Regions from separate parts of the Anaerobacillus sp. ABR4_321 genome, predicted to be linked through region 3. Evidence: riboswitches for the same ligand, from Rfam matches in the RefSeq annotation. Region 3 holds a riboswitch; each other region holds the start of a gene.
What was found. Region 3 has a riboswitch for cyclic di-GMP ahead of ACXADT_RS22550 (hypothetical protein). Riboswitches for the same ligand answer to the same signal wherever they lie in the genome.
Positions count from the first base shown of each region.

Region 1: another riboswitch for cyclic di-GMP. It lies ahead of ACXADT_RS13715 (anti-repressor SinI family protein); the one in region 3 lies ahead of ACXADT_RS22550 (hypothetical protein).
Region 2: another riboswitch for cyclic di-GMP. It lies ahead of sinI (DNA-binding anti-repressor SinI); the one in region 3 lies ahead of ACXADT_RS22550 (hypothetical protein).

Region 1 is NZ_JBSWTK010000001.1:2,638,593-2,648,516, reverse strand. Features, by position in the region: gene aldA (aldehyde dehydrogenase) at 1-80, shown strand, start outside; gene ACXADT_RS13750 (aminopeptidase) at 192-1,307, shown strand; gene ACXADT_RS13745 (hypothetical protein) at 1,416-1,622, shown strand; gene ACXADT_RS13740 (Crp/Fnr family transcriptional regulator) at 1,712-2,401, opposite strand; gene ACXADT_RS13735 (glutaredoxin family protein) at 2,511-2,753, shown strand; gene ACXADT_RS13730 (SGNH/GDSL hydrolase family protein) at 2,797-3,411, shown strand; gene ACXADT_RS13725 (thioredoxin family protein) at 3,494-3,808, shown strand; gene ACXADT_RS13720 (hypothetical protein) at 3,844-4,074, opposite strand; cyclic di-GMP riboswitch class I at 4,284-4,374, shown strand; gene ACXADT_RS13715 (anti-repressor SinI family protein) at 4,401-4,562, shown strand; gene ACXADT_RS13710 (glycine--tRNA ligase) at 4,944-6,326, shown strand; gene ACXADT_RS13705 (HAD-IA family hydrolase) at 6,385-6,951, shown strand; gene ACXADT_RS13700 (MFS transporter) at 6,984-8,378, shown strand; gene gltC (glutamate biosynthesis transcriptional regulator GltC) at 8,834-9,739, opposite strand; gene gltB (glutamate synthase large subunit) at 9,916-9,924, shown strand, end outside.
Region 2 is NZ_JBSWTK010000001.1:929,311-939,234, reverse strand. Features, by position in the region: gene ACXADT_RS05125 (alpha amylase N-terminal ig-like domain-containing protein) at 1-2,139, opposite strand, end outside; partial or broken gene gloA2 (SMU1112c/YaeR family gloxylase I-like metalloprotein) at 2,311-2,697, opposite strand; gene ACXADT_RS05115 (SDR family oxidoreductase) at 2,747-3,514, opposite strand; cyclic di-GMP riboswitch class I at 3,728-3,824, shown strand; gene sinI (DNA-binding anti-repressor SinI) at 3,845-3,964, shown strand; gene ACXADT_RS05105 (helix-turn-helix domain-containing protein) at 4,096-4,431, shown strand; gene ACXADT_RS05100 (DUF5658 family protein) at 4,475-4,792, opposite strand; gene ACXADT_RS05095 (hypothetical protein) at 4,789-5,052, opposite strand; gene ACXADT_RS05090 (anti-repressor SinI family protein) at 5,065-5,187, opposite strand; gene ACXADT_RS05085 (helix-turn-helix domain-containing protein) at 5,476-5,808, shown strand; gene ACXADT_RS05080 (hypothetical protein) at 5,848-6,021, opposite strand; gene fabZ (3-hydroxyacyl-ACP dehydratase FabZ) at 6,218-6,640, opposite strand; gene ACXADT_RS05070 (DNA-directed RNA polymerase subunit beta) at 6,659-6,937, opposite strand; gene mreB (rod shape-determining protein) at 6,989-7,990, opposite strand; gene spoIIID (sporulation transcriptional regulator SpoIIID) at 8,126-8,398, opposite strand; gene ACXADT_RS05055 (sodium:solute symporter family protein) at 8,914-9,924, opposite strand, start outside.
Region 3 is NZ_JBSWTK010000012.1:144,110-154,033, reverse strand. Features, by position in the region: gene ACXADT_RS22575 (alpha/beta fold hydrolase) at 1-669, shown strand, start outside; gene ACXADT_RS22570 (GNAT family N-acetyltransferase) at 779-1,246, shown strand; gene ACXADT_RS22565 (hypothetical protein) at 1,361-1,591, shown strand; gene ACXADT_RS22560 (HNH endonuclease) at 1,772-2,719, opposite strand; gene ACXADT_RS22555 (helix-turn-helix domain-containing protein) at 3,183-3,440, shown strand; cyclic di-GMP riboswitch class II at 3,452-3,535, shown strand; gene ACXADT_RS22550 (hypothetical protein) at 3,882-4,262, shown strand; gene ACXADT_RS22545 (hypothetical protein) at 4,628-5,161, shown strand; gene ACXADT_RS22540 (hypothetical protein) at 5,158-5,562, shown strand; gene ACXADT_RS22535 (hypothetical protein) at 5,559-5,735, shown strand; gene ACXADT_RS22530 (hypothetical protein) at 5,824-6,756, shown strand; gene ACXADT_RS22525 (hypothetical protein) at 7,439-8,800, shown strand; gene ACXADT_RS22520 (cardiolipin synthase) at 8,944-9,633, opposite strand; gene ACXADT_RS22515 (matrixin family metalloprotease) at 9,652-9,924, opposite strand, start outside.

The sequences.
Region 1 (9,924 bases), on a different contig from region 3:
GTGCGGATGGAAAACATGGTCTAAACGAGTACCTTAAAACGCATGTGATTTACATGGAATACGATCCAAATACGAAATAACAGAAGACCGGAGACTTTCTCCGGTTTTTTGTTATTAACGAATCATTTGAAGGATAGATAACAGAGCGCTTATAATATAGGTGTAAAGTCATTAATGAAAAGAGGGAGAATATGATCGATTCTCGTATTAAGAAATTAGCAGAAAATCTTGTTCACTATTCTACAAGAATTGAAAAAGGTGAGCATGTTTTAATCGAAGCATTTAATATCGATAATTCACTTGTTCGGAGCTTAGTAAAAGAGGTACATAAAGCAGGCGGCTTTCCACATGTGAACCTTCGAGACAATCAGATTATTCGTGAACTATTATTAGAAGCGACCGAGGAGCAAATCGAAGCTTGGACTACACATGATCTTCGCCAGATGGAAGGCATGGATGCTTATATCGGTATTCGCGGCGCGGACAACATCAATGAGTTTGCTGATGTACCTGAAGCAAAAATGGCATTGTTTAATCAGGTATATAAAACAAAGGTTCATAGTAATCAACGAGTCAAACATACGAAGTGGGTCGTAATGAGATATCCTAACCCATCTATGGCTCAGCTCTCTAGTATGAGTACAGAAGCATTTGAAGATTATTATTTTAATGTTTGTACGATGGATTACGCGAAGATGAATGAAGCGATGGATGCACTTGTGGACCGAATGAATCGTGCAGATTCTGTAAGAATCGTTTCACCTGATACGAATTTAAGCTTTTCCATCAAAGATATACCAGCAATTAAATGTGCAGGGCAACTGAATATCCCTGATGGAGAAGTATTTACCGCCCCTGTCGTGGATAGTGTTAATGGCGTGATCACGTACAATACACCATCTCCATACAATGGGTTCGTTTTCGAAAATGTTCAGCTAACGTTTGAAAATGGAAAGATTATCGATGCGACAGCGAACGATACAGAACGATTGAACAGCATACTCGATACTGATGAAGGTGCTAGGTATATCGGTGAATTCGCAATCGGAGTTAACCCGTATATTCGCGAGCCGATGAAAGATATCTTGTTCGATGAAAAGATCGACGGATCGTTCCACTTTACTCCAGGGCAATCTTATGACGAAGCACCAAACGGAAATGATTCAGCAGTTCACTGGGACATGGTGCTGATTCAAAGACCTGAATATGGTGGAGGAGAAATTTGGTTTGATGATGAATTGATAAGAAAAGATGGTAAGTTTGTACCAGACTATCTCAATGGATTAAATCCTGAAAATTTAAAGTAAGATAAGGAAGCGCATCTACGGATGCGCTTTTTTACGTACAAATGACCAATCACATTCCTGGTAGTTTGAATATAAATAAACAAATCTACTTAAGAGGAAGTGCCTTTAATGGAAATACATTGTGATGGATGTACAAAGGAGATGAGAGACTGGGAGACCATTCATATGGTGAAATTCGATAAGTGGTATGTTGGTCATTTTAACTGCTTATTGAATTTGAAAAAGAAACTTAATTTAAACAGACCGATTAAATGGGATAAATTAGAAGGAACAAAAGATAATCAAAAAGGAACGGATGGAAAAACGCAATCATAATGATTCGATTTGTATTTTATAGAGTATCATTATGACTAAAAAAGCTGTCGAGGATTCCTCGGCAGCTTAAGTTTGTAGATTTCTGATCTTTACTCTCCATTTTCACTTAAATAATTGTTAGCTTTTTCAGCATGTATGGCGAAAGTTAACGGGTTCTTCTTTATGTATCCAGCTTTTTTCAAGTCTCCTATTGTGGCACTGACAGTTTCTCTAGTAGAACCGATCATCGTAGCCATGTCGTAATGTGTAAGCTTGATCTCGATCGTTTGCCATTCGTTCTTACGCTTTCCAAATTTCTCACTAAGTTTTAATAGTAAAGACAACACCCGATATTTTACACTTCTGAGTGCAATGTTTTCACTCATTTCATAAATTTCTTTTAAGCGTGAAGACAGTATTTCAATGAATTTTATGGCGAGCTTGGGGTTTTCTGAGAGCAAAGTTTCAAATTGTTCTTTTCCGATAATACATAAATAAACGTCTGTCATCGCTTCAACATAAACAGAATCATCACTTAGTGAGAAACTAGAGGTTTCTCCAAAAATGTTGCCATCTCCAAGAATATCGACCGTTAATTGTTTTCCGCTATCATTGGAGCGATACAAACGTACATTTCCTTGTTTCAATAAAAATAACGCTTTCATCGGCTTTGTAGGTCCTACGATGATGGTTCCTTTTTTAACTGGCTTCATATCGCTAACACGATCGATCTGTACTAAATCATTCATTTCCATTTCATCAAATAAGTTTATCTGGGAAAGCATCGTCAATTTATCCATAAGATCACCTTCAGTTCTTAAATCAAGTCATTTTCACGAGTAAGATAGCTTACATTATCATAAATCGTATACCGTTATACTCTAATTGTTAGGAGGGTACTTGTCTAACATGGAACATATTCGATTATACACGATAACAAGTTGCATTGAATGTGAGAAAACAAAAAGACTCCTTAAGCAGTCAGGTATTTCCTTTGATGAAGTGAATGTCCTTGAACAGCCAGAAAGACAAGAAGATCTCTATCAATTGGCCGGAGAATTCCTTGTACCGCTGCTTGTCTATAACAATAAAGTCTGCTCTGAGTTCACTTTAATACAGAATCACTCGAATGTTGAGATGAACTTTTTATAGGTGCGATGAATATAGTAAATCATCTTTGGAAAGAGGTGATGGTTTGTCGCATCTTCTTTATTCGGCTATTGGAGATTCTATTACATTAGGTACAGGCACAATCCTTTTTTCACCGACTTTTCCAGATTACTATCGTTCGGCTATCTTTGATAAGTTAGAAGAAAATGTTCTCCTAACAAAATATGCAAGAAATGGAGCAACTACTCGCGACGTTAGAGACTGGCTAGAGCAATCGTTACCGATCGAACATGCCAATGTTATTACGATTACGGCCGGTGGAAATGATTTGATCGATGCAGCTGAAGAGTTTGCTATAAATAAGGAAGAAGCTGTTTTCCAGAAAGCGCTCGAAGAATGCTGTACAAACATGAATTGGATTGTAAGCCACCTATCGATGACAGTAAAGAAGCCTGCTATGATTCGAATCGTTAATTTGTATAATCCTTATCCTCATCTTTCATTCGCAAAAGATTGGGTCAATCGATTTAATCAAAATCTAGTAACATGTACAAAGAATAATGATGTAAAAGTGGCAGATGCTTATCGTTTGTTTGAGGGCAATGAAGAACGGCTTTTGTCCTTTGATGGCATACACCCTAATGAATGTGGCCACATGGTTATTTCTGGAGCACTCGTTAACACTGGTATCTCTTTATAGAAAACTGTAATCACAATTACAGACAAATGATCTTATTGTAAGTTATACTAGCCTATAGTAACGAGTAAAGGAGAAGATTTACATGCAACAAATCGAATCAAAACAATCTTATGATAATCTAATCAATGATTCTAAAGTGACGATATTAAAATACGAAGCGAATTGGTGCCCGGACTGTAAACGCCTTGACTTATTTATCGACGATATCATCAAAGAACATAGCGATAAACAATGGGCACAAATTGATATTGAGCAATTCCCTGAAATAACAGAGGAAAATGAAGTGATGGGTATTCCAAGTCTCCTCGTTTATAAAGATGGAAAAAAAGTTGGGCATCTTCATAGTGCCAACACAAAGAATCCAGATCAAGTAAAAGATTACTTATCTGACTTTTAATAAACAGCCTGTCGAGGCAATCTCGACGGGCTGTTTTAATTTTTTGTCAAGATATACTCGACCGTTCCGTCCTGTAATGAATGTACATGTGATATGACATAACCGATGCTGAGGTATGTCGATAATGCTTCACTGCAAAGATGACTTACAGGTTCTGTAGGTGCATGGAGACTAGGATAAAATCCTACAACTTTGTTTAAGGGAGTACACCTTAGTAAAACGACGTGAGTGCCTTGCCATGCGGTTCCAATCTGATTTCGTTCCATTCGATTCCCTCCCTGATCAAGCTTTAGCAAGATCATACATGATTAGTTTATGATGCAGAAGATAAAGTGTTAGAATCGATACAAAATATATTGAATTATTGCTAAAATATAGTATAATTGTATAAACTATTAAACTTTCTCATTTTTTAGTCCCTTTTACTATTGATTTAGCACTGCCGTTACATTGTAGTGCGTGTCTGTTCTAACTCTCCAGAAAAAGGCAAACCATTCTAAAGAATGGGACGCAAAGACACAGGTCTAATGTTGAGAACATTCAACGATGACGGCTGGTCCTCCTGGAAATATCAAAGGAGGAGAGGGTGGCCATGATTAAAACCAGGCCAGAACAAGCACTTGATCAAGAGTGGGTAATGCTGATGAAAGTTGCACGAGAAATCGGGTTGAAAAAAGATGAAATCCGAGCATTTCTCGACCGCAAAAAAGATCCAACACCTGTGCGTATACAAAAACGGAGGGCTATCGATTGATAGCTCTTTTTTTAGAAGTAAAGAATCTGATGTGTGTAAACAGTTAGGCAAGTGGGTAGTCTATGAATACTGAGTAGATTGCGCTTGACTTTAAGTGAAACTTTTTTGTATCATATGTGATATCAATTACATATATAAGCTAACAACTGTGAAGGACAGATAGTAGCTAGGTAACCCTTTTTATAGAGATTCGGGGACGGTGGAAGCCCGAAAAAGGTCTAGTGAAACGGCGGTCTGGAGTTGATACCGTAAAGTGGATGTGTTCTTTCACATCAACTGGGGTGGAACCGCGGGTGCATACGCTCTCGTCCCCGGACAAATTTTTGTCCGAGGACGGGAGCTTTTTATGTTGTTAGACAATGATAAAAAGGAGAGATTTAGATGAGTATTTCGATGGAACAAATCGTTGCCATTTCAAAGCACAGAGGATTTATTTTCGCTGGTTCCGATATTTACGGAGGTTTAGCGAACACTTGGGATTACGGTCCATTAGGTGTAGAACTTAAGAACAACATCAAAGCAGCGTGGTGGAAGAAGTTCGTACAGGAGTCTCCTCACAATAGCGGACTGGATGCGGCAATCTTGATGAACCCTAAAACTTGGGTTGCATCTGGTCACCTAGGAAATTTCAACGACCCATTGATTGATTGTAAGAGCTGTAAAACACGTCATCGTGCAGATAAGCTGATTGAAGATGCACTTTCTGAAGAAGGCAACGAAATGATTGCTGACGGATTATCGTTTGAAGAGATGGAGCGGTTGATTGAAAATCATAACATTAAGTGCCCAGAGTGTGACAGTCAAGACTTTACAGAGATTCGTCAATTTGACCTCATGTTTAAAACACAGCAAGGGGTAACGACTTCAAGTACAAGCGACATTTATCTTCGCCCTGAAACAGCACAAGGTATTTTCGTGAACTTTAAAAACGTGCAGCGTTCGATGAGAAAGAAAGTGCCATTCGGAATTGCACAAGTCGGAAAAAGCTTTAGAAATGAGATTACACCTGGTAACTTTACATTCCGTACGCGTGAATTTGAGCAAATGGAGTTAGAATTCTTCTGTAAACCTGGAGATGAACTAGAATGGCACCAGTATTGGAAAGATTTCTGTAAGAACTGGCTATTGAATCTTGGCGTTGATCAAGATAATATCCGCCTTCGTGAGCACGCTGAAGATGAGCTCTCTCATTATAGTAATGCAACTACAGATATCGAGTACAAATTCCCATTCGGTTGGGGTGAACTATGGGGAGTTGCTTCAAGAACAGATTATGATTTGAAAAAGCACATGGAACATTCGAACGAAGACTTTACGTACCACGATCAGCAAACAGGCGAGCGCTATGTTCCTTATTGCATCGAACCATCATTAGGGGCAGACCGCGTTACACTAGCATTCTTAATCGAAGCGTACGAAGAGCAAGAATTAGAAGATGGCACGTCTCGTAGTGTCATGCATTTTCATCCTGCTTTAGCACCGTTTAAAGCAGCAGTATTGCCACTTTCAAAGAAATTATCGGATGAAGCTAGGGAAGTTCACGCTGAACTTGCGAAGTATTTCATGGTGGATTACGATGAAGCTGGATCGATCGGTAAACGTTACCGCAGACACGATGAAGTAGGTACACCATTTGCGATTACGTTCGATTTTGATTCCCTTGAAGATAAGCAAGTAACTGTACGAGACCGAGATACAATGGAACAACAAAGAATGCCAATCTCTGAACTAAAGAACTTTTTAGAGGAAAAAACTCAGTTTTAATGAAAGAGCCGCTCGATCGAGCGGCTTTTCTTTAGGATTAACGTAAAGGAGTGAAGTCGTGAAGATTTTATGGGATTTTGATGGCACGTTATTCGATACGTATCCAGCTTTTGTTAGTATTATGAAACGGTTTGTTCCTGAACATGTTTCAAATGAAGAGATATTGAAAGAGTTAAAAGTTTCATTTCGGCATGCAACAAATGTATTTGGATTAACAATGGAACAAGTTGAAGAATTCAGAGTGTTAGATAACGCCCTTTCTCCTGATAAGAAGCCTCCTTTTGAAGGTGTTACGGAAATTCTGAACAAATCAGACCTTAATGTCATCATGACTCACAAACCAAGGGAAGAAGTCATCACCATTCTTCAGCATTTTAATATGGAGCATCTTTTTGCCGATCTTGTAGCAGGCGATGATGGATATCCAAGAAAACCAGACGCAGCTTCTTATCGTTATTTACATAACAAGCATGAAATAGATTTAGCAGTGGGTGACCGTTTATTAGATATCATTCCAGCGAAAGAAGTTGGGATGAAAACATGTTTATTTCAAAATACTGCAGATGGAGCAGACTTTTATGTAGAAGATTACAAACAACTCAAGCAATTATTGTGGTCTAAGTAGACCAAATATTGTTCTCAAGGGAGTGGACCATGATGGGTAAGCAACAACGTTTTCTCCTTCTAACATTCCTCCTAGGAGTATTCTTAGGCGCATTAGACTCAGGTGTGATTTCCCCTGCTTTAACCACATTGGTTAAAGAACTCGATATCGATTTGAAATTTACTGTATGGGTCGTTACGATCTACACCCTTGTTTACGCAGTCAGTATGCCGATTATCGGTAAACTGGCAGATCTTTATGGTAGGAAGCGAATATTCCTTGTTGGGATATTCCTGTTAGCTCTCGGTTCTCTTATTGCAGGTATAAGTGGGTCACTTCTACAGCTTTTAACAGGAAGAGCGATTCAAGCAGCAGGAGCTGGAGGTATTATTCCTATTGCAAACGCTGTTATCGGGAGTAGTTTTCCTAAAGAGAAGAGAGGAATGGCGCTTGGATTGATAGGAGCCATGTTCGGAATCGCTTCTATTCTCGGACCTGCTGTAGGAGGATTTTTAGTGGCTCACGTAAGCTGGCGATGGATTTTCTTCATGAATATCCCCATTGCTTTCATCATCTTTCTTATGGCATTAAAGCTGCCGTTAGAAGAACAAAAGGGGTACCGTTCGAGGCTTGATTGGAAAGGAGCTCTTTTCCTATCCGTCATTATTGTTTCGTTATTACTCGGATTGACAAATTTGGATACGAATAACCTTATCGGATCTTTTACAACGTTAACAGTATGGCCGTTATTACTCTTTAGTATTGTTTTAGTTTATCCTTTCTTAACGATAGAAGCTTCGCATAGTGATCCAATCATCAACATTTCATATTTCCGTAATCGAAATATTGTCTTAGCGTTGTTAATCTCAACGATTACCGGAATAGGGATCATAAGCATGATCTTTATCCCTTCTTTTTCAGAGCTGCTTTTGGGGCTTTCAACCGGAAGAGGGGGGTATGTCATGGTTATCCTAGCTCTTGCTTCTGGATTCGCTGCACCGATCGGAGGTGTTTTACTCGATAAATGGGGAGCGAAACAAGTTGTGCTCACTGGCTTTAGTTTGAGTTTAATAGGGGCACTCATTTTTAGTTTCCTAGCAAACGGATGGCTAATGCTTATCATAGGTATGATTTTTTCTGGGGTCGGCATAGGATTTACAATGGGTACTCCTCTTAACTACATTATGTTTGAGCTCACGTCAGAGAAAGAAGCAGGTGCAAGTCAATCTCTCGTTAGTTTGTTCCGTTCGATCGGAACATCGCTTGGTCCAGTGATATTAGCAGGGTTCATTGCAGTTTCAGCAAGTGATAAAACGATTGTTTCCATAGAAAAAAGTATAGTACTAGCCGGGTATGAGAGAATGTACCTAGCAAGCGTAGTAATATTTCTGCTTGGAATGATACTAGCGTTTTTCTTAACGTTACCGTCTAAGACTAGAGAGTATTAAAATCAATATAAAGGTGTTGTAAGATAAAAATCTGTAATTTGATTGCTAATAGATAAAAAGGGATGAGACCTCAAGTCTCATCCTTTTAGTGTAGAGAAAGCCTCGGTATTGTGATAAGAATAGACGATCATCTCCGTTTCAATTGTAGGTGAAGGATAAATGGAAGATAAGAATCCCCATATTCGTCTGTTAAACCATTGGTCGGGATATTCGTAGTGAATTAAATCTCATCAAGTAAGAGAGACGATCGCGGACTCCAGCGGTCGTACGGGCGGCCGAGACCGGGGTGTGGGTTTCACCTCGGGCTTGGACGTTCGTCCGCTGAAAGCGTGCAATCGACTACGGCATAGGGAGCACACCGATTATTGTCATAGGTTTCTCGATTACCAAAGGATGAGACTACATGGTCTCATCCTTTTTCTATTTGATGGTGCAATATGTATCCGATGTCCTATTTATTGGCCAAAGCGGTTAAGAACTTCATAAAAATGGGTAAGAAATTCAAAAAACTTCCTTTCGGATGGAGCGAGATCTCTTCCGACTGGAATAATTACCCCAACTGTTCTCGTTACATTGGGCTCGGATAGTTCAATCTTGACCGTTTCCGGGGGTAATTGTTCAGAAAGCGTGATTTCAGGCAGCAAGCTCACTCCGAGACCTGCCGCAACAAGGCCTTTAATCGTATCGATGTCTTCCCCTTCAAACGCGATACGTGGTTTAAAGCCCACTTGCTGACATGCTGAAGTAACGAGATGATGTAACGCATATCCAGAACGAAACAGTACAAAAGGATCGTTCTTCAGTTGGCCGAGCCTGACCATTGGATTGTCAGCTAACGGATGATTAAACGGAAGGAGGGCGAGAAGCTTCTCTGTAAAGAATATATGACCTTCTACATCTGTACGATCTTTCGGGACAGGAGAGACGAAAGCTAGATCGATTTCGCCTTTACTGACTGCCTCAGTTAATTCTTGTAAGGAACCTTGACGAAGTTGAAACCCAACGCTTGGATGCTCATTCCTAAATGCAGAAATTACAGTGGGGAGGGTTTTTGCTGCAAGACTGTTTGGAAATCCCACACGAATGGTTCCAGTTTCGGGGTTTAAATATTCATGAACAGCTTGTGTCGCTCTTTCAATTTCTGCAATAGCAGTCTCAGCATGATCTTTAAAAATGTGTCCTACTTGCGTCAACTTTACGTTTCTTCCTTCACGAAAGAACAGCTGAACACCAAGTTCTGATTCTAGGTTTGAAATCTGTCTACTTACAGCTGACTGTGCAACATGAAGTGAGGTAGCAGCTTCTGTTACATGTTCTCGTCTAGCCACTTCCATAAAGTAATATAGCTGCCGTAACTCCATATTATGCAACCCTTTCTTTAATTCATATCATTATTAGATTGATTATATCTAAATTATATATTGAAAGCATGAGTCCATGCAACGTACAATAAATGTAGAATATTTAAACAATTAAGACGTTATGGCGGTAAAGAGATAAACCATGGCGATTTGTGATAAGAGCGAGGAGTGGGATTATGGTTAGA
Region 2 (9,924 bases), on a different contig from region 3:
TTTCTGGTTGTTAAGTTCACTCGCATAATCGACGGCATCGCCCTCGATGCTTTTAATTTCAGGAAGCGAGTCATAGCCCCACCACGCCTGATAATCGTAGCGTTCGTTTCCGTTCTCATCCGTCACGATTTCATTTTTAATATTAAACCAGTTGTGAAAACCATATTCATCATTGAATGTCTGGCCTTCTTCTTCAAGCTGTTTACGTGCTTCTTTTTTCGCATCTTCTTCAGACAGTCCCTTATCATTCATAAGATCATAGATGAGAGACCAATACTCGTACGCGCCAACAACGTCATATTTTCCGTAACGATCAAAATAGATCGAATCATCACCTACGTGGTTAAACACCCCGTCCATGATCAGATGCATGTCGCGCTTCTCGAGCTCTTTTGTGAATGCCTCAAATTCTTCAGGTGTACCGAACAATGGGTCGATATCCTTCCAATCCGTTGCATCGTATTTATGGTTCGATGCAGCTTCTGCGATCGGATTGAGGTAAATCGTATTAACACCTAACGATTCGATGTAATCTAGCTTTTCATGAATCCCTTTCACGTCACCGCCAAAGAAATCATTGCTCCAGATTCCATCTCCTTCATATCCAGAACGATCAGCTAGCCTCGGATTATCAGGTAGCTCATCCCATTCTTTATGTTCGATCGGCTCATCACCACGTGCATATTTCTTTGCATCATCGTTCTTCTCATTTCCGTTATAAAAACGATCAGGGAAAATTTGATAAACGACGGCTTCCTTCATCCAATCAGGCGTTTTGAAGCCAGGGTCAAACACAGTGAGTTGATACAGTTCTGCGTTTGCATCGGTCGCTTTTCCTTTCGATCCCTGCTGTGTATCTTCACCATACTCAGCTTTTGCTGCACCATCACGTACAATAAACTTGTAGCCATAAAGACCTTTGACTTCTGGCTTTACGTCTGCCTCAAAAAAGTCCATTCCGTCAGAAGTCGCCGCTTTTTCCATCGGAACAAGCTTACTTGTACCCGTATTTTGATTCTTGATATACAATTCTGCTTTTGTTAGATCATCCTTTTTGGCTGAAAGACGAAGCGTAACGGTTTCGCCTTCTTTTACAGCACCAAACGGAGCTCGGTATGCTTCTTCCCAGGAGTTATGTAGAAGTTTTTCTTTGTTGATCGCTCCATCAGAACCCTCAGGGCTATAATCAGAACTAACATTTTTCGTTTCAGCGTTAAATTGGAACGTGATCGTTGCATCAGCAATAACGTTTAGTGCAACGTTATTCGAAGGATACTCTTCGCCCCAGTCGCTTCCTAACACAACTTTGTATTCATAGTTTCCTTTTGGAACATCTGAAGTGTATGTGTAAATATTATCGAAATTATCATCGGTTAATAACGCAGTCGATGTTTTCGGACTCCACTCATCTCCAGCATCGATCGCAGGCTGGATAGAACCTACTAATCTCGGTTGTTTTTCATCGGAAATCTTACTGTAAAAAGTGGAATCTGCTATTGCATGCGTGCCATCATGGTAATAGAACGTTACTTTCGATGCTTCAGAAAGCTCTAGCGGAATGTTTCCTCCATCTTTCCCATAGCTTTCCCCCCAAGATTGATTGATCGCAATCTTGTATTCATACTTACCAGCAGGAAGCTCTGCCGTAAATTCATAGAATCCATTCCCTTTGTCTTCCATGATCGTTTCAGATGCATCAGGCTTCCAATCAGCTTCTGCACCTAGCTCATCTTGGAGATCACCGACTAGTGTAACGGTACGTTTCGCATCCGCATCGCCGATTTGAAATTCGCTGTTTTCTCCTCCATTAGAATTGAGAGGATCCTTCATCCATTCACCATCGACGATAAACTTGTACTGGTGCATTCCGTTCGATAGATCATCGACTTTAAGGCTCCAGACATCTCCCTCACCTTTCGTCATCTCAAGAGCGCCGTTTTCCCAATCCGTAAAATCACCAGCGACTTTGACAGACGTCTTGCTACCGTCTCCCTGATAGTTGAACGTTGCGCTCGATCCTTCGATTACCGGACTCGTAAGCGTTGCAGCTTCGACACCCGGCATTGCTCCTGCCAGCAACTGCAACACGAGTACGATTGCTAGCGACAAAGAAAGCCGTTTTCGATTACGCCGTTTCATCGATATCCCCCTTTAATTTAAATCTACAGTTTGTGAAACCGTTTGCACAAAAACGTTAGTGAAATCGATTGCGCAAAGTTGCACAAAAACCATCTCACTAAATAAGCAAACGCTTTCAAACTTATGATGCCACAGGTTTGGCAGGTAATCAACTCCTTTTGGTTAAATGTGCTAATTTTCATACATTTCGATAGGTAATTCGTCTGGATCTTGAAAAAAGGTGAACCGCTTCCCTGTTAACTCGTCTACTCTAATTTCTTCAACGCTAGTGACACCTTTCCTTCTAAGCTCCTGTGCAGCCTATTCGATGTCGTCCACTTCAAATGCAATATGCCGAAGTCCACGTGCTTCCGGATAGCTTGGGCGCAGAGGAGCGGAATTGAAGGAGAACAGTTCGATTCGCGTATGCTCTCCAACCGCTAGATCAAGTTTGTATGACTCTCTTTCGTTCCGGTACGTTTCTTCTAATACCGTTAATCCCAGTACATTCACATAAAAATCTTTCGAGCGTTGATAATCTGAACATATGATGGCAACATGGTGTACCTTTTTAAACATCTTCAATCACCTCTATACCAACTTAGCGACGGTTCGTTCTTACGTCAAGCTACAGAAGTGACTCAGCTCCATCAACGTACATCGCTGTTCCCGTCACATGACTCGATGCATCTGAAATGAGAAAATAAACGACATCAGCGACTTGTTCAGGCTTTCCTGCTTTTTCTTCTAACGGGTGGCTACCTTCTGGATACTCTACAGGTATTTCAATTTCTTTAACACTTTCCTTTTGATCCGTATTTTCATCGATATTGGTTTCGATCGCTCCAGGACAAATCGCGTTCACTCTTATGTTATAGTTCGCTAGTTCAAGCGCAGCCATCTTCATAAACGCAACTTGCCCTGCCTTCGATGTGCTGTATGCAGACATCCCGAAGTTCGAGAACGTTCGATTTCCATTGATCGAACTTGTGATGACCATACTCCCTCCGTTCTTCTTCATATATGGAACAGTATGCTTCACCATGAGAAACGTACTTCTCAAGTTCGTTTGAATCGTTTGATCCCAATTGTCTACACTCATTTCTTCAATCGGTTGAAGCGTCCCGTTGATTCCAGCATTGTTAAAGAGATAATCGATCGCACCAGTTTTTTCGCTTACTTCTTGAAGCTTACTGACAACCTGGTCTTCATCAGACACATCGACTTCATATGCGAACGCATCACCGCCTAGGGAGATGATCTCCTCTTTTACTTCTTCTGCACGACTTTCTTCTACATCGAACAAACAAACTGTGATGCCTTCCTTTGCGAACCGCTTTGCAGCTGCTGCTCCAATACCAGATCCGCCACCTGTAATCACCGCAATTTTCTTCATGAATATCCCTCCTCGTCTTCCTTCTATACCCATTCTTTCGGTGGGTCAGTCTAAAAACATCACTAGTGTTCTTTCGTGTTTCAACGGTACTTTTTAAGAAATGACAAAAAAAGTTGTTTTAGCTTCCAAAAAACAACAAATTTCTTAAAACATTCATACTATGATAAGAATATGACATTATCCGTATACATAGTTCTAAAGTAGTGGATATCCTCCAGTAAAAGGCAACCTACTTTGAAAAAAGTAGATCGCAAAGTTATCAGATCTAAGGGAGTCTGTATATGATTCCTAAGATGGCTGAACTACCTGGAACTTAAAGGAGGAGTGAGGATGAAAACAAATGAAAAAGTAAGGCTTGATGATGAGTGGGTATTCCTAATCCTTTCTGCCAAGGAATTAGGTTTATCAGTAGAAGAGGTGAAAGCTTTTATTAGAAAGGAAAAAAAGTAAAAGACTCTAGGGAGTGGAGAGTGGAGAGTGAGTAGTGAGCGATTGCCGCTTTTGTTCTATTTACGGAACATAACCATACTGATATAATACTTAGTATCTGAGAGTGACGTAGAAGTATGGGAGGGTAAGACATGATAGGAGAGCAAGTAAAGAAGTATCGATTACGTAAAGGCCTCTCACTTTCTGAATTAGCTGAACGCGCTAGTGTAGCAAAATCCTATTTGAGTTCAATTGAACGAAACATACAATCTAACCCTTCTATTCAGTTTTTGGAGAAGATTTCAGGAGTATTAGATGTTTCTGTAGAGGTACTTCTTCAGGGAGATAACCTCATTCATCAAAGTGAATTGGATTCAGAGTGGAGAAAACTTGTTAAAGAAGCGATGAATTCTGGTATTAGTAAAGAACAGTTTAAGGAATTCCTTGAATTTAACAAGTGGCGTGCAAAGCAAGGAAGCGACAAATAATCGATTCATACGGGAGCCTCAAGCGAAGGCTCTTTTTACTATATCAAAGTAAAAAGAGCCAGTAAGAGTGATAAATTATTAATGCAGTATAAAGTACTGTTGCAACGATCAACAGTACTCTTACTAACCGCGATTGGAATTTAATCTTTATGCTCCCTATAAACACAAGTAAAATGGACAATGTTATTTTAAAACCTAAAAAGACAAATGGATGAATCGTAAATAATAAGTTCATCAGTGGATTTGCCTCTTCTATCACGTTGTTCTGTACGCCCCAGTATGTAATGACGCCATCGATGGCATTACAGGATGCCAAATAGTACATGGTGGATTGAACAAAAGGTTGCGAAAATCTACTCATTCCAAGTTCGAGGATATAACCTGATTCTTAATGATCTCTCTTAATTCGTTATAAAGTTTCCGCTCGTCCTCAAATAGCCATCTTCTATTATCCTCATGTAATTCGAGCTCCTTAATCTTGTTAAGAATAAAGTCTAAGTCACAGCGCCCTTTGTATTCATCATTAATATAAAGCTTGCCGGCCCTTTCATCGAGTGCAACAACCTTGATTCTCTTTCCCGTGATGTAGGATACAAACGTGCGATCTCCTAGCTTAATCATCTTAATTCCCCCTTATTTTTTTGAGGAATTATCCAGGAATTGTCTAATCTCTTCTTTGCTAAGCCCTAACTTTTTTGCTTTTGAAATAAGGGTGATCCACTCTAAGTCTAATTTTTCTCCACCATACGCCCTCATGTTTTACCTCCTTACTTTTTTCTCCATAAACCGACATTATAAAGAACATATTGTTCTTTATTTAGAATATAACTCTAATATAAGCCTACCGGAAAGAATATAAAAGACTGAAAATTCTTTATTTTAATTGTAATTTAGAACAAATTCTGTAATTTACTAATTTATACTTTATTTTTCTTATAATTCCATTTATTATGCATTATTTTGAGACTTTTGTTCTGTTTACAGAACATTACGTTCTTGATAAGATAATAATATACAAATACTAATAAAGTTGAGGTATTGGGGATGATAGGTGAAAAAATTAAGCTTTATCGAAATCGCATGGGGCTTTCATTAACTGAACTAGCGAAGCGAGCTAACGTAGCAAAATCATACCTCAGCTCGATCGAACGCAACCAGCAGGCGAACCCATCCATACAATTTCTCGAAAAAATTGCTACTGTATTAAAGGTGCCTATGGATGTGTTCATTCAAGATGGTGAATTCGAAGGCAGAGAGTCCAATCTGGACCCAGAATGGCAGTTGTTGATCGAAGAAGCGATGCGGTCTGGCATCACGAAAGAAGACTTTGAGGAATTTCTCGAGTTTAGGAAGTGGCAATTAAACAAGAAAGACTAATGAAAAACTCCCGCCTGGAGTGGACGGGAGTTTAACAACTTATTCAGCAGAATTCTCAGAGTTAGTGGATCCGTTGTTCGAAGCAGGTTCTTCCGTATTACTTCCGTTATTGGTCGTATTATTGTTTCCTTCTTCTTCTCCACCGCTACAAGCAGTGATGAGCATAACAGCTAGAAACGAAGTTGCAATTTTGGCCATGAATTTCTTATTCATTATCAAAATTCCTCCCTAACCAAGTTTGACCGCGGCTACTGAATAAGCGGTTGACCAAATCATAACAACAAAATTCTCCCATGTGTGGCAATTAACAGAGTCTCAATAAAGCCTTTAAATGCTTAACAAAATCGCACAACGTTTTTACAATTGAACTAAAAAAAGCACCTCGAAATTCGAGATGCTTGAAAGATCGTTATTTGAGGGCAAACATGATTTCCGCTTCCGCAGCAACTTCACCATCGACCGTCGCTGTCGCTTTTCCTTTGCCCATAGGTCCTTTAATACGGATGATCTCAACTTCTAAGCGGAGCTGATCACCTGGCTTAACTTGTCTCTTAAAGCGGCATTTATCGATGCCTGTAAAGAAAGCAAGCTTCCCTTGGTTCTCTTCCTTCTTAAGCATAGCAACCGCACCTACCTGCGCAAGTGCTTCTACAATTAAAACACCTGGCATGACAGGGTAATCAGGAAAGTGACCGTTGAAAAATTCTTCGTTGGCTGTAACGTTTTTAATTCCGATCGCTCTCACTTCTTCCTCTACTTCAACGATCTTGTCGACAAGTAGAAAAGGATAGCGATGTGGAATGATCGATTTGATATCTTGAATGTCCATCATCACGAGTGCTCCCTTCTTTTACTCCGTTTCTTTCTTAACAATATCAGAGATCTTCACCCAGGTCTCTTTTTTGAAAATGTCTCCCGGGCTCCCTTCTCCGATGACCCCGTATCCAATCATAGCTCCTGCAGCCAGTGAAAAGGCAAGAAGCAGTACAACGAGAATAAGGCGCAGCCAAATCGGGATCAACCGAATTCTAGGCATACGCTCTTTTATTTTCTTATTCTTTGTCTTTTTCTCCTCATCATTCATGTTGATTTCTGAGGTTTCATTTACGTTTTCATGGTTGTTCGCCATCATGATAACACCCTTACGAATAGTTTCCGTTACCTAAGAACTTCCGATAAGTTAGACTAGTTTCTTTTTAGCGATTTTGTCCATATGTTCTAGCATTAAGCCTGTCCCTTTTGCAACGCAGCTCATTGGTTCTTCAGCAACTAATACAGGAACCATCAATTCTTCAGCAAACAATTGATCGATTCCATGAAGAAGCGCGCCTCCACCTGTCATGATTACGCCGCGATCGATGATATCTGCCGAAAGTTCAGGAGGAGTACGTTCAAGAACGCTTTTCGCTGCCATCACCATATGAGAGATCGGTTCTTGTAACGCCTGCTGAATTTCATCAGATTTCACTGTGATGGTTCTAGGAAGTCCAGTAACCATGTCACGTCCGCGTATGTCGAGCTCTTCTTTCCGACCACCTGGAAATACCGTTGCAACATTGATCTTGATCTGTTCTGCCGTTCGTTCACCGATCAATAGCTTGTACTCTTTCTTGATATAGTCTAAGATCTCGTAATCGAACTTGTCCCCTGCCATCTTAATGGAAGAGGCGGTGACGATATCGCCCATCGATAGTACTGCGATATCAGTCGTCCCACCGCCTATATCCACTACCATATTTCCGCTCGGTTGGAAGATATCCATTCCAGCACCAATTGCGGCAACCTTTGGCTCTTCTTCTAGGAAAATTTGTTTCCCACCGCTTTTTTCAGCAGCTTCTTTGATCGCTTTTTTCTCAACCGATGTGATGTTAGTCGGTGTACAAATTAAAATACGCGGCTTCGATAAAAAGCTTTTCACATTGATCTTGTTCAAGAAATGTCTAAGCATCACTTCTGTAATATCGAAGTCAGCGATGACCCCATCCTTCAATGGACGGGTAGGAACGATGTTTCCAGGCGTCCGGCCTACCATCTGCCTTGCTTCTTCACCTACGGCAAGTGCTTTACCCGTTGTGGTGTCGATCGCTACAACAGAAGGCTCATCAAGGACAATCCCTTTTCCCTTTAAATAAATCAGTACGTTCGCAGTACCTAAGTCAATCCCTATATCACGTGATAACATGATCTATCCTCCCTGTGTTCAATCACTCATCTATAGTTCCATTCCTAGTATGTATAGAGTTCATATCCATTAGTATATTGTATCACAAAAGTGAACATGGAAGAAAAAGATTTAGAAAAAATTGTCGTTTTTCACCTATTTTACAGCTTCTTCCTTCTCAGTATCCTTTCTATATTTTATTCTAGTCGCTTCCCCGCCTCGAAGGTGTCGTATCGATTTATGATACTCAAGAATTTCTTTCACCTCGTTGGCCAGGTCAGGATTGATTTCTGGGAGTCTTTCAGTAAGGTCTTTATGGACGGTGCTTTTTGACACTCCAAATTCTTTGGCGATCACCCTCACCGTTTTCTTCGTCTCCACGATGTAATTTCCAATCTTGATGGTTCGCTCTTTGATGTAATCGTGCACACCACTCGCCTCCCTAAATTGGATGTGAGAGATGCGAAATGAGACTGATAAAGTGATCATGCTACGAAGCTCAAGTCATCAAGTCGATCTACATGATGTCAGGAGAATTGTGTACAAGAATACTTCGAAGCCTTACCACAACTTCTCACCTCTGCCCCTCATTTACTAAGTTTTGTAACATTTTATTAGGGGTTGGATAGTTATATACCAAAAAGTCAAGAGGGACAAGTGATTTTATTAAATTTTATTTAAAATAATAGCCATTATCTGTGAGTAGTGGTTGATATACGCTGCAGGTGCTCGCTTTAGCTCGGTGGGCGTTGAGCCACCTGCGAAGACCTATGCGCCTCTGGGGTATCACCTGTCCCACTAGTCCCGCAGAAGGCGAGCACCTTCCGCTCAAATCAACTTTGAAGTATCGTATTAACAAGTTTTCTTCAATCTTCTAAGCACATCTATAGAAAAGATAATAAAAATAAAAAGCCCCGGATACCATGGTATCCGGGGCTAGCACGTTAAATGACTTCATCATCTTTCCATACTTCGCCATCTTTGTACTTCAATTGTTCAGGGTATCTTAGGTCCAACACCTCTTCTTGCGTTTTCTGTGATGGTGGGGCTGTGCTTAGTGAAACAATGATATTCGTTAAGAAAGCAGCTACCGCGCCGAACACGCCTGCTCCTGTGTCGATGATTCCAAATACTGTAACTCCACCAAACTTCGCTAGGAAGATATAAGTTAAGGTTACGAGAAGGCCCACAATCATTCCAGAAATAACTCCATATGCATTTGCACGTTTCCACCATACTCCTAATATGAGCGCAGGGAAGAACGTACCAGAAGCGAGCGCAAACGCCCAGGCAACGATTTGAGTGATTACCCCAGGTGGATTCAAAGCCACAAGGCCTGCTACGATCGTTGCGATCAGAATCGACCAGCGTGCGACGGCCATACGCTTCTTCTCAGAGGCATTCGGATTAATAATACGGAAATAAATATCATGTGAAAAGGATGAAGAAATGGCCATCAGAAGTCCGCCTGCGGTTGAAAGAGCTGCAGCCATCGCCCCAGCAGCTACAAGGCCGATCACAAAGATTCCTAAATTTGCGATTTCCGGAGTAGCCATAACAACAATGTCATTACTGATGGCAATTTCTTGCCACTGAAGAATGCCATCAGAGTTTCCGTCTGCCATACTGAGTAAGCCTGTGTTGATCCATTTCTCAGTCCAGCCAGGTAAGTTATCAATCGGACTACCCGCTACTTGTTTCATCAAGATGAAGCGAGAAAAAGCAGCGTACGCTGGTGCTGAGAGATAGAGTAATCCGATGAACAACAGTGCCCATGCACCACTCCATCTAGCAGCTTTCATCGTCGATACAGTATAAAAACGGACGATGACGTGCGGTAATCCTGCTGTTCCGGCCATCAAACTAAACATCAGTGCGAGAAACTGCCACTTTGAACCGGTATCGAAAGGCGTAAAATATTCCGAAATTCCGAGCTCCCGATCGAGTTCTCCTAA
Region 3 (9,924 bases):
AAACTAGCAAAGGATAGACCAGTTCTCGTATATGACCAAATCGGGAGTGGAAAATCCACAAGGTCAAATAATCTAAACTCGTTGACCTTATCCGTATTTATAGACCAGTTCGAGTATTTAATTAAGAGATTAAATATAGAGAATTACCATTTGCTTGGACATTCTTGGGGCTCAATATTAGCTGTTCAAACCGCATTAAAACATCCTAATGAAACAAAAAGTTTAATTTTACATAGTGGAGTAGTAGATTTCCAAAATTGCTTAGAAGAAAGAAAAAAGGTGGAGAAAAGTAGTCCTGAAGGAAATGGGAGAAAAACGAGTACATACAACTCAAATTATTGTAGAGTTCCTTATCCTAACTATTTATTAGAAGCTCTTACAGATAAAGATCATAGAACTAACGAGTTGATTTGGAACTCAAAATTGAATCCTCAAATGTACCATTATGATTCTACAAGTGAATTAGAAAGAATTGGTTGCCCAGTTTTAATTACTAGCGGTAGATATGATGGGATTTCAGTAGGTCAATCTGAAAAGTTTTCTGAGGGGATATCAAATAACAAACATATCGTATTTCAACATTCTTCACATTATGCTCACGTTGAAGAGGAAGAAAAGTTTCTAAAAGAAGTACGGCTCCATCTAATGGAAATAGAAAACCAAAATTAATAGTTATGATTTGATGCTTATTCAATTATATCGGAGCGTTGACCTAAAAAGGATTACTGTTCTTTACCTTAAATACATAACAGTTTTCTTAGATAAGGAGTGAATCAATTTGTTGCGCTTTATCACTATCGATATAAATAAACATAGTGAAGTTGCAATTGGTTTTCGTAAAGACTCCTTTGCAGCTAGTTTTGGGAATGCATCGGGTTTTGGAGATGAAAAGAAATACTTGAATTGGTTAGAGATAATGGTAAAAGACTTTCCAGATGGGTTCGTTTTGGTAGAAAAGGATAATAGACTAATTGGACAACTAGAATTAACTATAAAAGAATACAAAGATAGAAAAATCGGTTATGTAAATCTTTATTACTTAGTTCCAGAGATCCGCGGAAATGGTATAGGGAAGGAACTACACAAATACGCATCCAGCTTTTTTAAAAGTCAAAACCATAATGAGTTTCATTTAAGAGTGTCACCTACTAATACCTCTGCTCTGAAGTTTTATCAAAAACTTGGTATGGAAGAGATAGGACAAGAGTTGGATGGAAAAGTAATTAGGATGAAGGGGTTTTTATAACTCTCTTACTCAAGAAAAGGGAGCGATGATCTAAAAGGATTACGCTCTTCTTTTGTTAATTAATAGAATAGGTATTAGTTCTAATAGTAATGTCTTTATGTAAAAGGAGATATGATGCAAAGAAGCTTAGGTGTTATATTAATTTTATTCTTCAGCTATTTAATTTGGCTTTACTTTGCAATATATGAATCTTCAATTAACAACTGGTGGACAGTAATTGAGATTAAACAGAGGACTGAGGATACTCTCGAATTTGGTGTTTCAAATGCAAAGGTTTTTGCTGGAACGGCTATGTTCACTTTTAGTGGGGTATTAATTTATTTATTGTTAGGAAAGAGAAATTAAGGGAGCTTTGCTTGAACAATCTATTCACAAAAAAACGGTTAGCGGCTACTGCCTCTGACCGTTTTTTGTCTTTTTATTTGTTGTATCGCGTATTAGACTACCATTCAATTGAACATTTGTGGTTTTGAACTTCAAAACAGAACACGTTATTGGAAGTTTCCAAGCTTTTTTCTTACAAGTCTAATTTTTACCCCAAATGGATTTACCACCAGTGTGACCAGTTTTGGCATGTTCCCAGGAGTTTACTAGCTCCATTCTTCCTCTTTTTTCATGATGATGCCAAGTATAACCTCTTGGTGTCTTTCCATTTTGTATATCCTTAATTTGATTAGAAGTGAATTTATTCCTGGTGCTTGAACTACTATTAATCTTACTTTTCAACGCTTTATTTGCATGTGCAAATTGAGTACTGTTAGATGATTTTAATAATCTCTTTGGTAGTGTCATTGAATACTTCTCAACAAAGTTTGGAAACCCTTGGGAAGTGAAAGAAACTTTAGAAACAGGATGTTTTTTCCCTGCTAAATGTCCGTTTCTAATAACAATATTTCTTGTAGAGCTTTTCAAGAACTGTTTAACTACTAATCTTCCCCCAACCCTAGCAACAATTGGAGTAATAACCGGTAATAGAAACCAAAGTTGTAATTGATCGCCTTTAATAACTACATTGATGTCATCGAACTCTTCATCAATTTCTGTTTCTACGATTGAAGAATAAGGAATACTATTATCATAATTTGCATGCTCAATATACTCTTCGACGTAATTACAACCGTCATCTGAAGTTAGTACTTCAACAGAATTAAACTCTGAAGGTTCGCTAACAGAGAAAGTTCTAACAGTTGGGTCAGTTGGTAGTGGAATACCAGGTAATGGTTTTTGATTATCAATTACAGTCGAATCTACTGGGAATGGTTCTTCATCGGGATTAGGCTGATCAGAAACTGGTGGAACGGTTTCCTCAACATAGTCTGGGTCACAGACGAAAACTTCCTCATCATCACTCTCAATAATAATGTACTGACTATAGCTATCGGATTCGGTAGCTGCTTGTGCAAACTCTGGAGCAATGTACGCAAACAAAATAGAAGCAACAATAAATAAGCTAAAAAATTGTTTGAATTTCATGTCGAACCTCACTTTACATTTTTTGTATATCCAAAAATATTATACACACAATTCAGCTAAATGCTAATTTTCAGAAAAATTAATTATTTTAAATAGATATTTCCCTTATATAATTGGCATTTCATATTCTTATTACTCTGTATGTCTATATTAATAGATTTGATTTAAAGTTATTTATTATATTAATCATATTAGGAAAATTTTGGAGTTTGCTATAGCGTTTTTAGGAATTTATAGTAAAATTAAATTAAACTAATCTTACTTTTTAACTAACTTTAGACCCATAAAAAAACCTCTTTATGTAAATATACTTCTGGTTTTATGGTCATAAAGTTTTGCGAAATGACGTAACCCTTTATTATTTTAATGTTTTTCCTGTTACTAATATAAGTTACCTAATAATATTTAAAAGAAAGCCATAAATTATCTTATGTCATTTGAAAATGTCTACTTTATGCGGTAGATAATAAAAAGGAGGAGGCTTATAATTTGTTTTAAAGAGGACAAAAAGAGCGTCAAACAGTTATTTGGTTCTCGAGTACGATATTATCGTCTTTTACAAAAGATTTCTCAGGAAGAACTCGCATTCAATACTGGTATGCATCGAACCTACATAAGTGAATTGGAAAGAGGGTATCGGAATATTACCCTTGTAAACATACATAAAATATCGAAAAGTTTAGATGTAAGAATCGTAGATCTTTTGGATTTCGATAATTAGAAAAAAATAATACATATAAGGATTGCTATGACTTTATTTCTCTATCTGGGCACTTAGAAATAGATGAGCAACTAGTGCAACCGGCCTTAGTATGTTTGACAACTTAGACTGTTAAATATATAAGGCTTTTTTCTGTATAAATTAGAAGTTTTAACCAGTCTGATATGGGTAATATAGTAAAGTTAGATTTTATTTAGCTCATAAGTCCTTATTTCCTTGAATAAACTAACATTCTTTGTTTATTTGTATTAAACTTAACTTTGTAGAATTTTATCGAATCATGTAAGTTATAGAAATAATTTGTCTAAAAAACCTTTAGTTATATCTTGGAATTCTACAATAAATTCAATAATTATATACTATGATAATTACAAATGAAGGATATTTATAGTTAAACAAAAAAATTTAGATAGACTTCCTATCTATTAAGAGGTGTTTCTAATGTTATCTAAAAACTTTATGTCTAATAAAAGCAATGATACTAATACAAAATCTTTTTTCATTAATTTAGATCATCAATATACATTTACCCGTACATACTTTTTACTTGAGCCAAACCTTTATGTTGAGATGGTAACTCTAGCTATGGAGTACAATCGAGTAGAGGGAAGAAATCTTATTACTCAAAATGAAGTATTAAGTTCAGATTCCAGAGAGTTAGATACTAAAGACGTTTCTAAATCTTTTGTGGAAGCTCTTCATGCAGAAGATACAATTAAAGAAGAATACAAATTAACAAAAGAACAAGTAGATATGATACTTAAAAATTATAAAGATAACTTATTTGATGTAAATAAAGAAGTGTTAGATTCACTAAATTAATAGCACTGTATAGTCTTAAATCAAACACAATAACGTTGTAGTCGGTATTACCCAATGGTATAATTTAGTCATCAAGACTTTATTTTTCTTTTTGGAGCGATCTCATTCGAGATCCGCAGGTAAAACGACTATTATAACAGAAGCCTTTGGGCTTGGAATTTGCACACTTTTTGTGTGCAAAAACCTCGCCTAAAGGCTTTTTTTGCGTTTCAAGGGAGGTGATGTGTAAGAAACTTAGTTGAATCTTCAATGTAAGAGCAATTAATGGGTGGAGTTAAAAAACTTAATTGAGAGGATGTTCTGAATGGATTTATTTATTAATGAATTTATGAGCGTGAGCAATTGTCAGATGAGGAGGAATCAACATGTTTAAAGTCACATGTTTTGCTCCAATTACACCAGAGGAATTATGGAAAGGCGTGAAAGGACTGCATTTTACTAAGAAAGAAGAGGGATTTGAATGGTATCTGGATGGCCATGTTTTCCGGATTGAACCATTCAAAAATCAATCTAGGACGAGTATGAAGGGGTATCGCGTTTGTTTTAACGGATCTATTGATGGTGCAATATTTCTTTACGATTTTGCGCTAAGTTGGATTAATCCTTCAATCACAGGGATAGAGTTTTCACTTTCACACTCTACGTTAAAAACGCGTGACTGGATTAAAGATTTTATGTCCCGCTCGTCATTTTCTACTGTTGATTCCAAGGGCATTTTTAAGAAGGGTCCTATTGGCATCGTGGTAGTGAATGACGTGGTAACACTTCAACTTAGAAGTTCTAAGGGAAAACAACTAAATCTATTAGCTAGTTTGAAAGAAATCGAAACAGTTAAGGAAGAGTTGAAGCCTGCTGAACACGATCTGTTTTCATATGTCGAAGAAGGTGTAGCCGTATGACGTTTGATTTCTACACTAAGACTTCCAAGTTTACAGTCGCAGAGAAGAGTGTTTTGAAAAATGGGGAAGTGATTGCTGAGGGAAACGTATTTCTGTTTCAAGTGCTCTTGGGCTTTCCGGCTTATTTAATCGTTCAGGAGAATGAATATACGCCTCCAATTATCCTTAAAACGGATTGTATTCAGTCCGTCTTGCCTTCAAATGAATTCTTTGATGGTGAGCGGGAGCCTCAGAAGTATTTGTTCAGAGTAACATTTTCTCTAGACGATATACCGATTCTTTACAACATGGAGGCCATAGATAGCAATTCAGCTATTACCTTCGTAAAGGAACGGTATAAGAAGAAAAACCTTCAGAACTTATCAGTAAAATACATCGCTAGAGGGGAGAAGATTTCATGAATAAACGTAAATCCTCTCTTTCAATGATTGATAAAGAATCCTCAAAGATTTACAGAAAAATTCTATCTGCTGAGACTGAATTTGAGGTATTTACCATCATTGATCGATTGAAACCAGATGTTGCTAAGAGAGTACTTATGACGTTAATTATGAACAAACAACTAAATCTATAGCTCTACAGTATGTCCCTTCCTAGTGGGGAGTGAAATTTTTGCTCCCCTGGTACTAGGTGGGGAGTGCATATTGAGAGGAATGAGAATTATGACAGTAGCAAGAAGTTGTGAGAATTGTATTTATCAAAGCGGCCGACCTGAATTCGACCTAAAGAGATGCAAGAAATGCTCCAGAACGGAAAAAGCATTATTTGAGCCTATTCGAACTGCAGCTGAAATGATGTCGTCATTCTTAGAGGATGGGACATATCCAACATTAAAACTGTATGAGAACCATTTAAAACAGGTGAAAGATACATTACAAACAAAGCTTCAAGCGTCAGAAGATAGAAGACATGTTTTCAATGATGTAAATCTTGTGGCTAAATTCGTTCCGAAAAAGAGAAGCGAGACCGATCTAATTGGTTTGAATACGTATCTCGATGATCTTGGCTTATTAGCTCATATTGTTGAGGTGGACCATAAAAAGGTTAGAAAAGAGTCGCTTATCTTGGAACAAATAATAGCTTATCAGCTGGAGCCTACTCAATATGTAAAGCCTTCTTTCAATAAATGGGGGAAGGAGTTAAACAAGGTTCCTGAGTTAAAGAGTACAGGTTGGAGCACGGAAGAATTAGCTTTTTCATTCAGTACGTTAGAAGCGAAGCACACCAATTACAAGTATCGTTACGAAAAGCTAAAAGAAGAAATGATAGCTTGTAAAGAATTAAAAGAAAACAAGAAGCTGACGCATCAATATGGTTCGGTTTCATTGATTAATAATGACCCTTTATATGATGTTCGAGCTATGTATGATGAACTGGGTAGTGACCTTCTGATTGAATACGGTAAACCCAATCATGAAAAAGTTCAATATTTCATATCTCGTGGGACAATAACGAAGAATGAAATCGAACAATTTAAAACGGTTAAAGATATCAGCCTTCAATTTGTTGTGATGGATCTAGATACTGAAAGAAGAACACTAGAGACATTTCAAAGAAGAAACATGCAGGCTGCTCAAAATCGCATGAGAGCATAACAATAAAATAAGGGAGGGTAGTCCTCCGCTAGATGAATTGAGATAGCGGGTGGACGCCCCTATCTCTTTTTCTATGCGTTTGGACAAAGATATGAATGAAGCGAAATTAAAGGAATGGGAAGAACGATATTCTAAAGTGAATGTATTTCAGGAATTTGATGAGATCAAAGATTTTTTAAAGGAACAATATCTGGAGGATAACTCACAACAGTGGTCAGTTTCTTTCAGCGGGGGTAAAGATAGTTCATTAGTTCTGACATTGGTATGGCAAATGATCGAGCGGTTACCTGCACACTTATTAAAACGAGAAATTCATATAGTTATGAGTGATGCTGCGGCTGAAACTCCGGTCATGAGTCGATACCAACGAGGGATTATGAAAACAATAGAAAAGAAAACTTTTGAACAAAAGTTAAACCATATCATTAAGGTCCACTTGGTGAAGCCGCCAATCAAAAGCAGATTCTATTTTCGGACCATAGGCAGAGGTACTCCCCCAATATCAGCAAGCTCAAAAGCTCGGCATTGTACCTTCCATCAAAAGGTAAATCCGATTCAGAAGAGGCTAGAGACCATTATTAATAAATCCATACAAGACCAGGATTGTTTTTCATATGATCATTACGCTTTAACCTCTATTTTGGGCGTTAGATTATCAGAGAGCGCATCAAGAGCAACCAGTATGGAAAAACATGCTGTAGGTGACTACTATGCAACTCATGCCACTGATAAACGGATAAGGGTTATGCATCCGATTAAAGACATTGAATTAGACGCACTATGGACCTATCTGCTCGCTCTTCCCAATGGACAATTCCCCTTTGGAGGGAAGGTATCTGAAATGATGAAGATGTACGGGAAGAATGGCCATGAATGCGCAACTACTGACCAAAGCGGAGACGGTTCTTCTTGTGGCAAAATGGGTTCTAGAACGGGATGTTTTACGTGCCCACTTGCTGGAAAGAACGACAAGATGTTGAATGCAATGATCGAAGAGGGCTATACGAATTATCATTATCTTCAAGAGTGGAAGAACTATATGTTAGATATTCGGAACGATGTGCGCTTTCGCCTGCCAACACAACGACAAAAGTTTAATTCTCATCAAAAGAATGCAGAAGATCTTAGAGATGACTTTAATTTGTTCTCTACTGATTGTATTCAAGATCCAAGCGAAAGAAGACGTCATAGATACGAGACGTTTAATAGAGCGACGTTTAACTATGCACCAGGAGCGTTCACGATTGAAGCTCGTAAAAGAATGCTTGAGTTTCTCTTGTGGATTCAAGAACGGATGGGTGAGGAACTCATCGAGGAAGAAGAACTTCAAGCTATCTATCAAGCATGGAGAGAAGATGGATATAACATTCATCCAGGAGACGTATCACCAGCAAGGTATAAGCATGGTGAAAGACTAATCTTGTTACCGGATGGAACAGTGAATAAGAAAGAAACGACTGTAAAGTCTTTCCCGCTGTTTTATGTAAAAGTACAAACTCAATATAACAACTCTGAATTTGTGACTTACATTCAAAACAAAGTTAGGGAGACGCATAAGTCCATACATTATTTATCACGAGCGGTAGATTACAAAGAACACCAACTGGCATTCAATGAGTACACGTTTATCGTCTGTACGCCCTTTGCGAATAATCAGCAGGAAGCTGAACATTATGTCTATTCCTGGCTGGATTGGAAGGAGAGTATAAACTCTGACCAATATGATCCGCCATACGAGGGCTGGGAAGCTTCCGACGATGGAATGTATGTTCCAGTATTGGAAAGCGATCAATTAGCTTACTCAAGGACAGAAACAGCGAATAGATTAATAACTATGATTGATACAAAAGAAGAAAAGCACTTAATTTGGAATACAGAAGCAGAGCTTATTGAGGTCAATAACCTGATTAAAGAAATGAGCTTTGTTGAAGGTATAAAGCGGTATTTGAATAACTTAAAAGAGAAGGAAGAGAAGAATAAGATTAAATTTTCCTTTTCAAATTATACAAAAAATGATTATGGCCAGTTAATTTTGGCTATATAATAAAACAGTCCGGAACTCTTTTATGAGCCGGACTGTTTTATTTGATGTAATTTTAGTGATAGCACCGATGTCCAAAATAAACGTAATCTAATGTTTATTTATAAGCTCATTAGATAATCTCTACAACTAATTGTTTTAGCTTGTTATTTGTAAGTAGCTTTAATTTCTTTTAGAATGGAATTTAAATCTTTACCTGAAATACTATCAGTAAATTCTTCTTTAGCGAGTTCATTCACTACCGTATATTTTTTATTTCCTAATTTCACCTTTTGTTCAATGCTTTTATTTTCTTTTAATTGAGTTTTTAGTTCTGCCTTATTATCTTTGTTTATCATTATTTGAAATGGTTCAACAGCACCATAGTATATATCATCAAAGGTTTGGTCTTTTCCCAAAAACAATAAATATTTTTGATTTATTTCAGGCTCTAAAAACAAAGGATCAGTTTGTACTACTTTTTGCCAATTCCCATCTTCATCTCTAAGTTCAATATTTCCTTCTTTTCGGAAATTAACTTTTATAACTTGGTTTACTACTTCTCCTTCAATAACTTTATTAATTTTAAAATTGTATAGTACACCTTCTGTATAAATCTCACTATCAGGTTCTTGAGGATTTGACGGGTTACGGGCCATATTCCATGTTGAATCTTCCCTGGTAAATTTACCCAATACAATGAGTTCAGAACCTTCGACCATACTATCTATATTTGATACCAGTGGAAAGTCACCAGAAACGTAAACCTTCTCCTGATTTTTCATATATACTGACCCCGCAATTACACCTATTATTACCATAATTAATAATGGTGAAAATTTCTTAAATATCTTCATAAGTTATCAGCATCCTTTTTAATATAGATTATTTATTCCGTTTATATCATCAGTTTTTGGGGTGTAGGTTACTGTTCGGGTTCTCTTTGTATCCATAATAGATTTATTTGATGTATGATCTATTCCCATGGCATGGCCTAATTCATGATTAGCAGTACTTCTTGCTACATTTGTAGTTGTAATGCCACTTTTTCCAGCGTTGAGTTTTCCATAGTAACTTGTAACATGTTTGCTAGAATTATATGTAACATTCATCCAACCATAATAACTTGAACCAGATTCATAGTAAGA